3 regions of the Serratia sp. NPDC078593 genome follow, and region 3 is predicted to be linked to each of the others. Evidence: predicted binding sites of a transcription regulator. Region 3 holds the regulator's gene; each other region holds the start of a gene.
The links. The regulator Fur, encoded in region 3, represses iron uptake genes when iron is present. The targets are predictions, from matches to a motif close to ATAATAATGAGAACNACTATCAA.
Positions count from the first base shown of each region.

Region 1 (2,272 bases), on a different contig from region 3:
AAGTGCCGGTTGCTTTGGTCTATAACGGCATCTCACATGTGGTGATGATGTGCTCGCCGAAAGATCTAGAAGCCTTTGCCTTGGGGTTTTCCCTCTCGGAAGGCATCATCGAGTCACCGCAAGATATATACAGTATAGATATTAATCAGACCTGCAACGGGCTGGAAGTGGATATTGAGCTGTCCAGTCGTCGTTTTGTCGGGCTGAAGGCACGCCGCCGCGCAATGGCTGGCCGCACCGGCTGCGGGGTATGCGGTATTGAGCAATTGGCTGACATCTATCGCCCGGTAACGCCGCTGCCTTTCAGCCAAACCTTTTCCCTCAGCCAACTCGACCCGGCGCTCGAGCAACTGCGCCAAGTGCAAACCATCGGCCAATTGACCGGCTGTACCCACGCCGCCTGCTGGCTCTCACCGCAGGGCGAGATGCTTGGTGGCTGTGAAGACATTGGCCGCCACGTCGCACTCGACAAGCTGCTTGGCCTGCGCGCCAAACAAGGTTGGTCGCAAGGTGCGGTGCTGGCCTCCAGCCGTGCCAGCTACGAAATGGTACAAAAAACCGCCATGTGTGGTGCAGAAATCTTGTTCGTGGTTTCTGCGGCCACCTCTTTGGCGGTCGAGATCGCCGAACGCAGCAACCTGACGCTGGTCGGATTTAGCAAAACCGGCCGTGCGACGGTGTTCACTCACCCACAGCGTATCAAAGACTAGCGCAAAACCGCACCGTTTATAGGGCATTGATAATCATTTTCAATATCATTTAATTAACTATAATGATCCGACTGCTTACGCGGTGCTTACAATGTTGCGCCGCTCAATCCTACTGGAGACGATGATCATGAGTTATTCACTGCCATCACTGCCTTACGCTTACGACGCACTGGAACCGCACTTTGACAAGCAGACGATGGAAATCCATCACACCAAACACCATCAGACCTACGTCAACAATGCCAACACCGTGCTGGAAGCCTGCCCAGAGCTGGCATCGCTCAGCGTTGAAGAACTGATCCAAGATCTGGACAAAGTACCGGCTGACAAGCGTACCTTCATGCGTAACAACGCTGGCGGCCATGCCAACCACAGCCTGTTCTGGAAAGGCCTGAAAACCGGCACCACGCTGTCTGGCGATCTGAAAGCCGCCATCGAGCGCGACTTCGGCAGCGTTGAGAAATTCCAAGAAGAGTTCGAGAAAGCCGCAGCAACCCGTTTCGGTTCTGGTTGGGCTTGGCTGGTGCTGAAAGGCGACAAGCTGGCAGTGGTTTCAACCGCGAACCAAGACAGCCCACTGATGGGTGAAGCGGTTGCGGGCGCTTCTGGCTTCCCGATCGTCGGGCTGGACGTATGGGAACACGCTTACTATCTGAAATATCAGAACAAACGCCCAGACTACATCAAAGCATTCTGGAACGTGGTTAACTGGGATGAAGCGGCAGCCCGCTTCGCTGCGAAGAAATAATTCGCCCCATTTATCTGATGCCCGCTCAACGCGGGCATTTTTTTGTGCAAAATTTCGCTAAAGTTTATCCCGCAAAAGCCGATGGTTTTCTCCATAACATCGCTTAAAAAAGGGACAAAGCATGGCGGCATTGCAAACACTGGCAGGTAAATTCGTTCATCTCACCGTGGGTAAAAAACTGGGACTTGGGTTTTTTCTCATGTTATTGCTGGCGGCGATTATTGCCGGCACCGGTATTCACTATCTCACGATGATCGAGTCACGCTCCGATCGCATCGATTTCAGTAATCAATTACATAACGAAATCAATCAGGCTAAATATAGCCGGGCGATGTATAGCCAAACCTACCAAACGGAATACCTCAACAACAACCGCAGCCATATCGCTAATGCCGTGAAGCTGATTAAACGCGGACAGGATTTGGATTGGGATCCGCAAAGCCGTAAAGATCTCAAACGCTTAGTGAGCCTGATCGGGGAGTACCAACACCAGCAAACGCTATTCATCCAGGCGGTAGCCGATAAAAATGCGGTGCGTCAGAGCTGGAATATGTCGGAAGTGCAAGCCAGTCTGGCTCAGGTGGAACGTCAACTGACCAATGGCGAGCTGCAATTAGCGTTCATTCAGCTAAATCAGAAACTGACGCTGGTTCGTTATGGCGCGCGCGGCCTGCTGCTCAACCTCACTCATGAAGCAGAAACTCCGCTGATTGCCGCCATTGATGATGCCCGCAGCACAGCGCTTGCGCTTAATCAGCGCCTGCCAGAGGCGCAAAAACCATTATTACAGCCACTGCTAACGGCGCTGGATGCA
Region 1 covers NZ_JBNNGK010000004.1:114,299-116,570, reverse strand. Annotated here, with positions in the region: gene fdhD (formate dehydrogenase accessory sulfurtransferase FdhD) at 1-710, shown strand, start outside; gene sodA (superoxide dismutase [Mn]) at 838-1,458, shown strand; gene ACQKDS_RS06185 (methyl-accepting chemotaxis protein) at 1,580-2,272, shown strand, end outside.
Region 1: sodA (superoxide dismutase [Mn]) is a predicted target of Fur. The motif match lies at 737-759, and genes of this name have one in related genera.

Region 2 (2,272 bases), on a different contig from region 3:
GTAAGCGCCATTGGCTGACGATCACCGTGAGGTTAGCGGGGCCTTCACCGTGCAACGCATCGATGACCTGCATTGCACTGAGTGATAAGGTGCCGGAGCCGAGTGCGTAGATCGCCAACATTACGCAGGCCACCAGCAATAGCAACGCGGTTAATATCGGCTGCGACAGCCGGGCAGGACGATGTTTATTCATCAGCGGGGTGCTGAACATCGACATCAGTTGCTCCTCCTGAACATATGACGCTGACGTACCAGCATAATGAGCACCGGTGCGCCAATCATCGCGGTAACGATAGACACGCGCAGTTCGCCAGCGACCAGGAAGCGGCCGAGTAAATCGGCGCTGAGCAACAGAATCGGCGTGAGTACCAGCGTCCACGGTAAAATCCAATGCAGCTCAGAACCGGCCAGACGGCGAGCCACATGTGGCATCATCAAGCCGACAAAGGCAATCGGCCCAACGGCGGCGGTAGCGCCCCCGCATAATAAAGTAATTGCCAGCAGGCCCAACAGTTGGGTACGTACGATACCGGTACCCAAGGCGGCGGCCAGTTCGCTGCCCATGCTCAGACTGTTCAGTGCCTTGGTCAACCACAGCGTAATCAGCGTACCGAGAACAATGGGCAATGCCACCGTACGCACGACCTGCATGCTTTGAATATCCAGCGTTCCAGCTTGCCAGAAGCGCAGTTGATCGAAGACCAACGGATTAAGTAACGCAATGCCAGAGGTCATGCCTTCTAACACTGCGGCGAGCGCTACCCCTGCCAGCGTCAGGCGAATCGGGTTTAGCGTGCTGCGGCCCAGTGCGCCCACCAGTGCCACTAACAGCGATGCAGCTAGCGCACCCGCGAAGGCGAACCACAAATAATGGCTGACGTCGGTGGCACCAAATAGCGTAATGCCAAGCACTACGGCAAAACCGGCTCCGGCATTAATGCCGAGAATACCGGGATCGGCAAGTGGGTTGCGGGTCAGTGTTTGCATTAATGCTCCCGCAAGCCCGAGAGCGATACCGGCAAGTAACCCAGCCAGCGTGCGCGGCAGACGTGCGTCGGTGACGATCACACAGTCAGCATGGGTACATTGGCCGTTAAGCGCCTGAATAACCGTGCTAAAAGGTATGGATTTTGCCCCCAGCGCCAGGCTCAGCGCCATTAACAGCAGTAAAACCAGTAGCGCGAACAGCAGGGCGTAGAGCCTGCGGCGAAAAGACCGGGTAGTGCCGAAAATCAGTTGCTCCTGCGCGGCAGGGGCGGAATGCGAGCAATGGTGTGTAAGCCGGAACATGACAGCCTATGATTTAATTGAATATAAATGATATTTATTATCATTATTGATAGTGTTCATCTATGGTAGCATGAGTTGATGTTCCAGTGCAGTAGCAAGCGCACAATCCCTTTTTAATACTGTGGTGATAGACGAATGAGTAAGCCTTCGATTTTGCTTGATTTTGGTCTGCTCAAGGCCAATCGGGCGTTCCGTGCCGTATTTTGCGCACGCTTTATTTCTATTTTAGCGTTGGGGTTGATGGCCATCGCTATTCCGGTACAAATTCAAGCGCTAACGGGATCGACGCTGCTGGTTGGCTTAGCCGTGACGTTAGCGGGATGCGGCATGTTTGCCGGTTTATTGATGGGCGGCGTGTTAGCCGACCGTTATGAGCGTCGCCGTTTAATTTTATTTGCGCGTTCGACGTGCGGCATCGGTTTCGTTGGCATGTGCATTAATGCCGCGTTGCCGACACCGTCGCTAACGGCGATTTATTTATTGTCGGTGTGGGATGGTTTCTTTGGTGCGGTGGGCGTGACGGCGCTGTTGGCGGCGACACCGGCACTGGTGGGGCGTGAAAATATCGTCCAGGCCGGTGCTATCAGCATGCTGACGGTGCGTTTTGGCTCGATTTTGTCACCTGCGGTAGGGGGATTGGTGATCGCTCACGCAGGTGTGGCATGGAATTACGGGCTGGCGGCGTTAGGTACGTTAATAACGTTAGTGCCACTGCTGCAATTACCGCAGTTAATGCCGCCACCGCAGCCGCGTGAGCATCCGTTAAAAGCGTTGGTCGGTGGTTTCCGCTTCCTGTTTGAAAATAAAGTGATCGGGATGGTCGCACTGATTGGTGCCTTACTGACGATGGCCAGTGCGGTGCGGATTTTATATCCTGCATTGGCGACGGACTGGCAGATTGGCGCGTCCAGCCTTGGCTTTATGTATGCAGCGGTGCCGCTGGGTGCGGCAATAGGCGCATTTACCAGTGGCCGTGTAGCGC
Region 2 covers NZ_JBNNGK010000007.1:181,674-183,945, reverse strand. Annotated here, with positions in the region: gene fepG (iron-enterobactin ABC transporter permease) at 1-217, opposite strand, end outside; gene fepD (Fe(3+)-siderophore ABC transporter permease) at 217-1,290, opposite strand; gene entS (enterobactin transporter EntS) at 1,426-2,272, shown strand, end outside.
Region 2: fepD (Fe(3+)-siderophore ABC transporter permease) is a predicted target of Fur. The motif match lies at 1,312-1,334, and genes of this name have one in related genera.

Region 3 (2,272 bases):
TGAAGTTCACGATATTGCCAAAAGCAGCAAAGAAGATCTGGACGCATTCGACATTCTGCTCCTCGGTATTCCAACTTGGTATTACGGTGAAGCACAATGTGACTGGGACGATTTTTTCCCAACTTTGGAAGAGATAGACTTCAACGGCAAACTGGTGGCGCTATTCGGCTGTGGCGATCAGGAAGATTACGCAGAGTACTTCTGTGATGCAATGGGCACCATTCGTGACATCATTGAGCCGCGCGGTGCCGCGATCGTTGGCCACTGGCCAACTAAAGGCTATCACTTTGAAGCCTCGAAAGGTTTGGCAGACGATAACCACTTTATCGGTTTAGCCATTGACGAAGATCGTCAGCCAGAATTGACCGACGAACGCGTAAGCGCTTGGGTCAAACAGATTAGTGAAGAACTGAGCCTGGCTGATATCATCGGCTAAACCGCTTTGTAACCAAAACGGTTTTATCCAGGCCCTGCAAACGCATCACGAGCGCAGGGCCGTTATCGGCATCGCAAACTGAAGCAATAGAAGCTACAAAATTGTAACTTCTTCCCTCATCAAGGTAGACTAGCGTTACGGTTTATCCCGCCCATCAAGATGTTGCATGTGTGACATGTAACGGTGTGAATATATCTTTGTTAACAACCGGCGGTTTCTATTTAGCTCAACCGGTTCTATAATGAGACGCAATTAATTCTTTGTGCCGACCGATGCCATAGGCAAAAATGCCTCAACTTGATTAGCATAGTAACAGGACTGAATCCGCATGACTGACAACAACACCGCGTTAAAGAAGGCCGGCTTAAAAGTCACGCTTCCGCGACTCAAAATCCTGGAAGTACTGCAAGATCCGACTTGCCATCACGTCAGCGCGGAAGATTTGTATAAAAAACTGATAGATATGGGTGAAGAAATTGGTCTTGCGACAGTTTATCGCGTACTGAACCAATTCGACGACGCAGGAATTGTGACACGCCATAACTTTGAAGGTGGAAAATCCGTCTTCGAACTGACACAACAGCATCACCACGATCACCTGATTTGCCTGGATTGTGGCAAAGTTATCGAATTTAGTGATGAGTCAATCGAAGCGCGTCAGCGAGACATTGCCAAGCAACACGGCATCAAACTCACCAACCATAGCCTATACCTCTACGGCCACTGCGCTATTGGGGATTGCCGTGAAGACGACACGCTGCACAACATAAAATAACGCTAATTTATCTATCGCAAGGAACCGCCCAACGGCGGTTTTTTTATGTCTTTTTTTGGGTAAAAAAATCCCCGGACGCGCCGGGGGAAATCATGTCAAAAGATAACAATTGCAGCGACACTTCGACCCATACGGCCTTACTGCTCTCACTCACCACACTCCGCCCCACCCGCCGACACGCTGGTGAGGCGTTACTCACTTACGCCTTCACTGACTCTATCCGGCTGAATCGCTTGCCATCAGGGCTGACCGCACGAATGTGTACTTCACCGGCCACGGCTGGCTTGGCACTGTTGTCATAACGCAACCACTGCTGCCCCCCGTCGGTGGAATACTCGATAGCCAATCCAGGCAGGGCAATATTGGCCTCCAATGTGCCATCTACAATACGTGCGCCAGGCACCGGTAAACGATAACTCACACCGCCTTTATCCAACTTGGCCAACTCACGTTGCCCCAATAGGTTGGCGAAATGCAGCCAATCCCGATCCAGTTTTTTCGTATCGACAAGCTGAGTTTCCCCACCTTTATACTCGCGACCGGCCTTATAATCCTGTTCCCAACTGGCGCGGTGCCAGGCGCGTTCAGCTACCGACAACGTACGCGGGAAGATCATGTATTCCATTTGTGTATCGGTACGCACGATCTCACTCCACAGCTGGATGGAAACACCATACGCACCCGGCCATGGTTTATCGCTCTTGGCAGTAAAATAGTTACCATCACGATCGACAGACGTTTCGGCGTTTTGCGGCATGTTATCCGGCGCGAAGCTGAACATTTTACGCTCATCGCTGAATCGAGTCCCCCAGTAGTAGCCACTCTCGTTTGGATTCACTTCATACGGGAAATCTAAATACACGTAGTCCGGGTTTGAAACCACGACTTCATATCCCTTGTTTGCCCAATCATTCACCGAATCGAAACCGCCCCAATAGAGGGTATCCCAGAAGTTGACGCCGACGCGCGAAGTGGCAAAGGATTTGGCACTCTCAGCATCTTTCAGACCATCCTGCCAAGCCTGCATTCTGTCAATGCCGTGGGCTTTAACCAGCTTGCTG
Region 3 covers NZ_JBNNGK010000002.1:156,319-158,590, reverse strand. Annotated here, with positions in the region: gene fldA (flavodoxin FldA) at 1-436, shown strand, start outside; gene fur (ferric iron uptake transcriptional regulator) at 765-1,211, shown strand; gene ACQKDS_RS02780 (beta-N-acetylhexosaminidase) at 1,411-2,272, opposite strand, start outside.